DNA from 3 places in the Micromonospora nigra genome. Region 1 is predicted to be linked to each of the others. Evidence: riboswitches for the same ligand, from Rfam matches in the RefSeq annotation. Region 1 holds a riboswitch; each other region holds the start of a gene.
The links. A riboswitch is a leader RNA that binds a small molecule or an ion and turns the genes downstream of it on or off. The one in region 1 is predicted to bind cobalamin.

Region 1 (3,266 bases):
CGCCCCGGAACCCGGCCGCGACGGCGACGGCAAGGTCGCCGCCGTGCTCGTAGCCGACCAGGTGGCGGTCCGCGCCCGCCGCGCACACCCCGGCCCACACCCGCGGCGCCGCCGTCGGGTCCGCCGCGAAGACGTTGGAGACCCCCACCACGTCGCCCCCGGTGTGCAGCACCGCGCCGCCGGCCCACCCGCCGTGCCCGTCCGGCAGGCCCAGGACGCGCACGCCGGGTTCGGCCAGCAGCGCGGCCCGGAACAGCGGGCCGCCGCCGTGGGCGGTTGCCCAGGTGGTCAACTGCTCGCTGGTGACCACCGGCGTCAGCTCCGATGCGCCCGGCGTCGGCCCCGGGGGCAGGTGGATCCAGGTCGCCTCGAACAGCACCCGGAATCCGTGCGGGGTCAGGTCCAGGTCGGCGAAGCTGTCCTTCACCGACGCCCCCGGGCCGTCGTCGATGCGGGCCAGCACGGCTGCCGGGTCGACGCCGGGGCGAAGGGTCACCGCGTCGGGGTACCAGGGCGGCGAACGGCGCGACACCGACCAGGCGTCCGCGTCGGTCACGCCGGTCAGACCGTGCGCCCGGCACACCAGGTCGCACCAGGCGGCGTTGTCCCGCGCGGCGGCCCCGATCACCGGACGATCCTAGCGCCGAGCCGGCTCCCAGCGCACACCCAGTGACCTGCCAGGCAAGGGTGGTGCACTGGGGTGAGCCGAGGGAAGGAGCCGCAGATGGGCTGGTTCAGCCGACGGCCGCGTGCCGCGCAGGGCACCCCGACGAAGCTCGACCGCGAGGCGACCAGGGAGGACCTGGCCGCGCTGGAGGAGTTCGTGACCAGCCGGCGGGGAGTGGAGTTCTACCTGGAACCCGAGACGACCGCCACCGACACCACCGTCGTGGCGATCGCCCACGACGGCGAGTGGATCCGCCGCCGGACCGGCACCCCGCGCACGGCCGGTGGCATCGCCCGCAAGCACGCCGTGCCGCTGTACGAGGCGGAGCGTACCGGCTATCCGGAGCGCATGCGGGCCTGGAACCGGTCCCATCCGGAACGCCGGGCCTGCTGAGCGGGATCAGCCGCCGACCGCCTCCCGCGCCTGGTCGGGGGGCATCGCCGTGCCTCCCGTCATCCGGGCGCCGGCTCCCTGTGCGGTCCCGTCACGTTGACCGGCCCGGCGGGGTGTGGCAGCATTCGCGGCCTGACGGCAGTGAAGGAAGCCGGTGCGATTCCGGCGCGGTCCCGCCACTGTCACCGGGGAGCGATCCCCCCTCGTGAGTCACGGCCGTGGGTGCACGGTTGGAAGGCCGGGGGTGAGCGTCGATCCGGGAGCCAGGATACTTCGGCCGTCGGAGCGTGACCCCAGGGCGTGGACACCCGAGGAGGACCCCGATGAGGCCTGGCCTCTGCCGTACCGACGCTACGCGTCCCCGGTCGCTCGACGACCGTCTCGCCGATCTCGGCTCCACCGGCCGGCCCGTGGTCGCCGGCCCGGCTCCTGGCCCCACCCCCACCGTCGTTCACCGCTGAGGTCCGCGCCGCGCCGTCCCCGCGCGCCGTCCACCCCGAGGTGAGCGTGCCGCCGGCTCGTCGCGTCCGCTGACCGCCGCGACCACTCCCTTCCGCGCCACCGGTGCCACGGTGCCGGCTCGCGTCACCGTACGGAGTCACACGTGCGCATCCTGCTGCTGTCCGCCGCCGACACCGATCTGCTGGCCGCCCGCGCCAGCGCCGCCGACTACCGGCTCGCCAACCCCGCCCGGGTCGCCACCGACGCCGTGCCCGCTCTGCTCGACGGCGTCGACCTCGCCGTCGTACGCCTGCTCGGCGGCCGGCAGGCGTGGCCCGACGGTCTCGCCGCGGTGCTCGCCTCCGGCGTGCCCACGGTCGTGCTCGGCGGCGAGGCCGTGCCCGACGCCGACCTGATGGCGGCCTCCACCGTGCCGTCGGGGGTGGCCACCCAGGCGCTGGCCTACCTGGTCGAGGGGGGCCCCGACAACCTGGGCGAGCTGGCCCGCTTCCTGTCCGACACGGTGCTGCTCACCGGCGAGGGTTTCGCCCCGCCCGCGGCCACCCCCGCCTACGGGGTGCACGGCGACCGTCCCACCCGCCCGGACCGCCCGACGGTCGGCATCGTCTTTTACCGGGCGCACGCCCTGGCCGGCAACACCGGCTTCGTCGACGTGCTGGCCGACGCGGTCGAGGCGGCCGGCGGCAACGCGCTGCCCATCCACTGCGGATCCCTGCGCGGCCTGACCGCCGGGGCCGGCCCGCTGGGGCTGTTCGCCCGCTGCGACACCCTCGTGGTCACCGTCCTGGCCGCCGGTGGAACCGTCGCCGCCGACGCCTCCGGTGGGGGCGACCCCGACGCCTGGGACGTCGGCGCGCTGGCCGCCCTGGACGTCCCGGTCATCCAGGCCCTGTGCCTGACCAGCACCCGGGAGCAGTGGGCCGGCAGCGACGCCGGACTGTCCCCGCTGGACGCCGCGATGCAGGTGGCCATCCCCGAGTTCGACGGCCGGATCATCGCCGTGCCGTTCTCGTTCAAGCGGATCGACCCCGACGGGCTGTCGGTGTACGTCGCCGACCCCGAACGCGCCGCCCGGGTCGCCGGGATCGCGGTGCGGCACGCCCGGCTGCGGCACGTCCCCCACGCCGATCGGCGGGTGGCGGTGGTGCTCAGCTCGTACCCGACGAAGCACTCCCGGGTCGGCAACGCCGTGGGTCTGGACACCCCGGCCAGCGCGGTGCGGCTGCTCGCCGCGATGGCCGACGCCGGCTACCACCTCGGCGACGGTCCGCCGCCCGGCGACGGCGACGCGCTGATCCACGCGTTGATCGCCGCCGGCGGGCACGACGTGGAGTGGCTCACCCCCGACCAGTTGGCCGCCGCCGAGGCGCGGGTGCCGGGAGACGTCTACCGGCGCTGGTTCGACCGGCTGCCCGCGCCGCTGCGGGAACGGATGCGCGAGCACTGGGGCGAGCCGCCCGGTGGGCTGTACACCGACGGCGGCGACATCGTGCTCGCCGGACTGCGCTTCGGCAACGTGACCCTGCTGATCCAGCCGCCGCGCGGCTTCGGCGAGAACCCGGTCGCCATCTACCACGACCCCGACCTGCCGCCCAGCCACCACTACCTGGCCGCCTACCGGTGGCTGGCCGCGCCCGCCGCCGACGGCGGGTTCGGCGCGGACGCCGTGGTGCACCTGGGCAAGCACGGCACCCTGGAGTGGCTGCCGGGCAAGGGGCTCGGACTGGCCACCGACTGCGCCCCC
Region 2 (3,266 bases), 2.5 Mb from region 1:
CGGAACACCCCCTGGTAGCAGCCGCCGGCCAGGGCGAGCAGCCCGCCGACGAGCAGGCCGAGCACGACGCGGGGCAGCCGCAGCTCGGTGACGATGGCGATCTCCCGCTCGGTCAGCCCGCTGTCGAGGCGTACCCCCGGAATGAGGTTGAGCAGTTCGGCCGCGACGCTGCCCGGCGGCAGGGCGACCGGGCCGAGCGACACCCCGACGACCAGGGCGACCAGCACCGCGGCGACACCGGCGACGAGCCAGCGCGGGCGCAGCCCGGCCGGCCGGGACGCGACGGGCGTCCCGGCCGACCGCAGCGGCGTGGTCGGCTGCCGCTCGCGGCGGCGGTCACCTCCGGTCACGGGCAGGGCCGTGGTCACCGGCGGGCGTCCGTCACGGGGTCGCCGTGGCGGTGGCGTCGACGATGGCGCGCAGCAGGTCCACCACGCGCGGCCCCCAACGGGAGGCCACGTCGTCGTCGAGGGCCACGATCTGGTTGTTCTTCACCGCGGTGATGCCGGACCAGCCGCCGCGGGCCTTGACGGTCTCCGGGCTCTGCTGGCAGCACTTGGTGTCGGCGAGGAAGATGAAGTCCGGGTCGGCGTCGACGATGACTTCCTGGGACAGCTGCGGGTAGCCACCGTTGCTGCCGTCGGCGTCGGCCGCGTCGGCGATGTTCTCCAGGCCGGCGAGCGTGTAGAGCGAGCCGATGAAGGTCTTGCTGGTGGCGGTGTACAGCTCCGGGCCCAGCTCGTGGAAGTAGGTCGGCTTCTCGGCCCGCTCCGGCACCTCGGCGACGATCTTGGCGATGTCGTCCTTCATCCGCTTCGTGACGTCGGCGGCGGCGTCGACGTTGCCGGTCAGCGCGCCCAGCTCGGTGATCTGCCGGTAGGAGTCGTCCAGCGTCTTCGCGGCCGGGTTCAGGTGGACCGGGATCTTCAGCGCGGTGAGCTGGTCGACGATCTTGTTGGTGTCGTTGGCGAGCACCACCAGGTCGGGGTTGCGCGCGGCGATGGCCTCGGCGTTCGGCTGGTAGCCGGACAGGTCGGTCTTCGGCGCGTCGGCCGGGAAGTTCGACTGGTCGTCGACGGCGGTGACCTGGGGGCCCGCGCCGATGGCGAACAGCATCTCGGTGGCCGTCGGCGACAGCGACACGATCTTCTCGGGCCGCTCCTGGAGGGTCAGCGAGCCGACCGTGACGGGGAAGGCGGCGGCGGAAGAACCGCCGGCATCGGGGGTGGGCGTGTCCGAGGTCTTCTCGGCGCAGGCACCGAGGGTCAGCGCGGCCACCGCGAGGGTGGCGGCGAAGATCCGGGGGGTACGTCTGAACATCGGTCCTCCTGTCGGTCGAGGTGGTGCTTCGCCGACAGGACGCGTACGTCCGTCCGCGAGGCGCCCTTCCTCGAGAGCGCGGGTCGCGACCGCACCGCAGGCGACCTGGCTCGTCCCCGGCAGGGGCATCACAGTTGCGGGACAGCACCGGTTTCGCACCGGCTTCGCTGTGGCGTGGTCGGTAAGACGGTAGCGCACGCCGCGCGGCCCTCTTCCTGGTCACGCAGCGATCCCCGCCGAGCGGCCGCCGACTCCTGCGCGGGGGCGGGAGACGACGACCACTCGACGGGGATTCATCCGCTTTCCTGCCGGATCGGGGCCCTGCCCGAGGTGGAACGGGGCCCTGCCGGGTGGGACGGGGCCCCGTCGGGGGTGGAACGGGGCCCCGCCGGATCAGGAGGCGGTGATGGTGACGTTGTCCACAGCCGCCTCGACCAGGCTCGCGCCCGAGGCGTCCGCAGCCTCCACCAGGATCCGGACGGACTGCCCGGCGTACGGGGTGAGGTTGAGGCTCGACACCGTCCAGGAACCGTTGCGGTTGGTCGCCGCCCCGGCCTGGTTGAGCAGGGTCGTGGTGCCGCCGTTGTGCACCACACTGACCCGGAAGTAGTCGGCCGAGGACGAGTTCGAGGCGTGCGCCAGGTACCAGGCCAGCGACAGGGTCAGGGTGCCGCTCGACGGCAGGGTCACCGCCGGGGACCGGGCGCTGGTGGCACCGCTGTCGATGTCGTAGGAACCGGCACCACTGCCGGCCGGCGCGCCGGTGACCAGGCTGTTGCTGCCCGCGTACGGGGTGAGCTGCTTGGCGCCGCCGGAGTTGGTCGCCTGCGCGGCACCCCGCTCGAACTGGCCGGTGGTGGCGTTGTCCGTGCCGCCGGGGTTGATCGTCCAGCCGGTCGCGGTCTCGAAGGTGTCCGACCAGACCGTGGTGCCACCGCCACCGCCGCCGCAGTACTGCGACTGCTTGCCGATCGCCCGGTACGGGCAGTCGGCGTACTCGCTGAGGATCAGCACCGCCTCCCGGTTACGCGACGTCTGCGCGGGGATCACCTCGTCGGGCGGGTAGAAGCCGCCGCCGGAGGCCGAGCCCGGGTACAGCTCGAAGGTGTACGCCCAGATGCCGTGCGCCGCCCACATCCAGTCGATGCTGCCACCGTCGGTGATGTACAGGTCGCTGGACTGCTGCGGGGTGAAGCCGTTGGTGGCCGCCATCTGCTGGCCGATGGTGGCGAAGGTGTTGTACTGGTCGGCCGTCATCCCGGTGGTGGTGTTGTTGGTGGTGTGGCCGAACGGCCACAGCACCAGCTCCGAGTACGTGTGGAAGTCGATGTTGGCCTTGATCTGCTGCGTCCCACCGACGACGCGGCTGTTGACGAAGTTGCGCAGCGCCTGGGTCTCCGGCGCGGAGAACGCCGACGGGCCCCGGTAGGTGTCCGACGAGGTGGAGCCGGACGAGCCGCCGCAGCAGCCCCACAGGTAGCCCCAGTTGCGGTTCAGGTCGGTGCCGACGTACGACGAGCCGCTGTTCGGCTGGCGGTTCTTACGCCACGACCGGTACGAGCCGGTGGCGATGTCGTACTCACTGCCGTCCGGGTTGACCGTCGGGACGATCCACAGTTCCCGGGTGTTGACGATGTCCCGGATCCGGGAGTCGGAGTTGTAGTTGTCGGTGAACAGGTTGAGCAGGTAGATCGCCATCTCGACGGTCAGGTGCTCCCGCGCGTGCTGCTGGGAGTTGAACAGGATCTCCGGCTCGTTCTCGTCGGAGGCGACGTTGTCGGAGATCTTCACCGCCATCAGGTCACGGCCCTGGTACGAGGTGCCGATGCTGATCTTCCGGGCGATCGTCGGGTGGTCGGCGACCACCTTGTTGACCACGGCGGTCAGCTCGGCGTAGTCGTGGTAGTTGGAGTCGGCGGGCGGGAAGGCCAGCGTGCCGGCCTCGG
Region 3 (3,266 bases), 2.6 Mb from region 1:
GCGGGTGATCAGTTCCCGCTGCGGCAGGTCGATCACGTCGACCACGGAGTGCCAGCCGTCGCTGATCCGGTGCAGCTCGGAGACACTCACGTTGACCTGCGCGCCCTGCTTGTAGGCCAGGTGGCCGCCCAGGTAGGCGCCCGCGCCGGCCGCGCCGAGGCCGAACCAGCCGAGGGTACGGCCGAGGTTGTGCCGACCGGAGAGCCGGGCGGCCAGCGAGCCCGCGTAGAGGGCCAGCCCGACCGTGTTGGAGGCGGCGTGCACCAGGCCGATCCGGCGCTGCTCACGGGATAGGGCGGCCCAGTCGTTGAGGCCGGCCACCGCCGTGGGCAGGGCGCTCAGGGTGCCGACCGCGGTGAGCGTGGTGGCCGCCCGCCGCTGGCCGGGCAACAGGTCCAGCACGGCGGTGCTGATCCACGCGCCCGCGGGCACCTGCACCATCGCCGGGTGCAGGGGGTGCCCCAACCACACGCCGTGCAGCAGGTCGCGGACCCGCTGCCCCCGCAGCGTGCCCTGCACGACCTTCTGCAACCGGTCACCGAACCGGTCCAGCCCGGATGCCTGCTCGATCTTCCTCATCAGTGCTCGCACCCGTACCGACTTCCCGACGTTCCAGGTCACAAACCGGTCGCGGAGGATGAATTGCGCTCCGGGACGGTCAGCGACCAGACTGCCAGCGACCTTCGTGGATGGCCTCGGCGAGTGGGCGGGTGCGCCGCCAGCCGTGCCGGACGAGGTCGGGCACGGCTTCCAGGTGGCTGACCGGGCCGAGGCAGAGCCAGGCCACCGGGCGGATGCCGGCGGGGATCCCGAGCAGCCCGGCGAGCCAGGCCTCGCGGTAGAAGGACACCCAGCCGACGCCGAGTCCCTCGGCGGTGGCGGCCAGCCACAGGTTCTGGATGGCGAGGCAGGCCGAGTAGAGCCCGGCGTCGGCGATGGCGTGCCGGCCGAGCACGGCGGGTCCGCCGCGCGCGGCGTCGTAGGTGACCACGACCGACAGGGTCGACTCCAGCACCCCGTCGATCTTGATGCGGGTGAACCGGTCGGCGGCCTCGCCGTCCAGGGTGGCCGCGAAGACGTCCCGCTCGGTGTGCACGTGCTCGTGGAACCGCCGCCGGGTCTCCGGGTCCCGGACGACCACGAAGTCCCACGGCTGGGAGTGGCCGACGCTCGGCGCGGCGTGTGCCGCCGCCAGGATCCGGTGCAGGGTCTCCTCGGGCACCGGCGCACCGGTGAACTGGGCGCGTACGTCCCGGCGGGTGTGGATGGCGTCGTACAGGTCCATGGCAGGCTCCCGCTGCGCTCGGCCCACGCCGCAGGCGTGGGCACCTGACGCGAGGCCGGTCTTCGGACTCCCGGATCGACGCCTGGCCGTCCGCCTTCCCGGCCGCTGGGCCAGTGGCTGCGCTGCGCGCGTGGACGGTGGCTCCCCGGTCACCGCGGCGGGCCCGTGCCGGATTCGCACCGGCTTCCCGATTCTCCCCGCTCGCGCGGGGCACCTCACATGATGTGCCGTCGGCGATGCTAGCGCCGGCCCGCTCGTCGCTGGCTGCCGGGCGGGACGTGCGGCATGCTGGGCGGGTGGGCGTACGGGTGGAACGCGACGGGCCGGTGACCACCGTCATCCTGGACCGGCCGGCGGCGCGCAACGCCGTCGACGGTCCCACCGCACGCGCCCTCGCGGACGCGTTCCGCGCCTTCGACGCCGACCCCGACGCGGCGGTGGCCGTGCTCTGGGGGGCTGGCGGCACGTTCTGTTCCGGTGCCGACCTGAAGGCCATCGGCACACCCAGCGGCAACCGGGTGGAGACCGAGGGGGACGGGCCGATGGGCCCCACCCGGATGGCCCTCGGCAAGCCGGTGGTCGCGGCCATCTCCGGTCACGCGGTGGCCGGCGGGCTCGAACTGGCGCTCTGGTGCGACCTGCGGGTGGCCGAGTCCGACGCCACGCTCGGAGTGTTCTGTCGACGCTGGGGGGTGCCGCTGATCGACGGGGGCACCGTCCGGCTGCCCCGGCTGATCGGGGAGAGCCGGGCGATGGACCTGATCCTCACCGGCCGGCCCGTGGCGGCCGACGAGGCGTACGCGATGGGGCTGGTCAACCGGTTGGTCGCGCCGGGTGGGGCGAGGACGGCGGCCGAGCGGCTCGCCGCCGAGATCGCCCGGCACCCGCAGACCTGCCTGCGCACCGACCGGGCGGCGGTGCGCGCCACGGCCGGCCTGCCGGAGCCGCAGGCGATGGCCGTCGAACTGGAGTTCGGCCTGGTCGCCCTCGCCACGGACGCGATGCCCGGCGCGGCCCGCTTCGCGGCGGGTGCCGGCCGGCACGGGGCCCCCGCTGACTGAACCGGGCACGGCTCCGCCCTGTCGCTCCCGGCACCGGGCCACGATCGCCCAGGGGCCGCCCGACGACCCGCCGCCCGGTCCGGGTCAGCGCAGCCAGGCACCCGGTCGGTGTCAGCGCAGCCAGGTGGGCGTGGGGCCGGGCGGTTCCAGCGGCGGCGGGTAGCCGTCGGGCGGGGTGGGCAGCCGCCAGGGCTGGTGGACGGCCGGGCCGGCGATCGCGGCCAGCTCCGGCACCCAGCGGCGGACGTAAGCGCCGTCGGGGTCGTAGCGTTCCGCCTGGCGTACGGGGTTGAAGCCCCGGTACGGCTTCGTGTCGTTGCCGGTGCCGGCCACCCACTGCCAGTTGCCGGAGTTGTTCGCCACGTCCCCGTCCAGCAGCCAGTGGGAGAACACCCGCACCCCGGCCCGCCAGTCGAGCCCGAGCGACTTGGTCAGGTGGCCGGCGGTGATCAGTCTGGCCCGGTTGTGCATCCAGCCCTGGTGGCGTAGCTGCCGCATGCCGGCGTCCACGACGGGCACCCCGGTGCGCCCCTGCGCCCAGGCGGCGAGGGCGTCCTCGTCGTACCGCCAGTTCTCGGTGGCCCCGCGCCGGTACGCGTCGGTGGAGATCCCGGGGAAGGCGTCGGTGACCTGGTAGTAGAAGTCCCGCCAGCAGAGCTGCCGGACGAAGGGCGAGGCCCGGTCGTCGACGCGGTTCGCCACGCTCAGCGGGGACAGGCAGCCGAACCGCAGGTACGGGCTGAGCCGGGAGGTCTCGTCACCGGCCATGTCGTCGTGCCGGTCGGCGTAGCGCGGCTGCGCCGGCAGCCAGGCGGTGAGCCGCCGCCGCGCCTGGTCCTCACCGCCGGGGACGGCGTCGGGCGACTCTCCCGGCGGCAGGGCGGGCAGCCGGCCGGCAACCACCCCGGTCGGCAGGGTGA

Region 2: linked by a shared signal. The riboswitch ahead of GA0070616_RS14070 (ABC transporter substrate-binding protein) and the one ahead of cobN (cobaltochelatase subunit CobN) in region 1 are both predicted to bind cobalamin.
Region 3: linked by a shared signal. The riboswitch ahead of bluB (5,6-dimethylbenzimidazole synthase) and the one ahead of cobN (cobaltochelatase subunit CobN) in region 1 are both predicted to bind cobalamin.

The regions. Positions count from the first base shown of each region.
Region 1 covers NZ_FMHT01000003.1:5,765,114-5,768,379, forward strand. The annotation lists gene GA0070616_RS25270 (hypothetical protein) at 1-628, opposite strand, end outside; gene GA0070616_RS25275 (hypothetical protein) at 725-1,060, shown strand; cobalamin riboswitch at 1,180-1,356, shown strand; gene cobN (cobaltochelatase subunit CobN) at 1,665-3,266, shown strand, end outside.
Region 2 covers NZ_FMHT01000003.1:3,291,485-3,294,750, reverse strand. The annotation lists gene GA0070616_RS14075 (FecCD family ABC transporter permease) at 1-305, opposite strand, end outside; gene GA0070616_RS14070 (ABC transporter substrate-binding protein) at 382-1,320, opposite strand; cobalamin riboswitch at 1,399-1,537, opposite strand; gene GA0070616_RS14065 (M14 family metallopeptidase) at 1,714-3,266, opposite strand, start outside.
Region 3 covers NZ_FMHT01000003.1:3,203,889-3,207,154, reverse strand. The annotation lists gene GA0070616_RS13645 (Rieske (2Fe-2S) protein) at 1-579, opposite strand, end outside; gene bluB (5,6-dimethylbenzimidazole synthase) at 659-1,285, opposite strand; cobalamin riboswitch at 1,322-1,518, opposite strand; gene GA0070616_RS13635 (crotonase/enoyl-CoA hydratase family protein) at 1,582-2,346, shown strand; gene GA0070616_RS13630 (cryptochrome/photolyase family protein) at 2,458-3,266, opposite strand, start outside.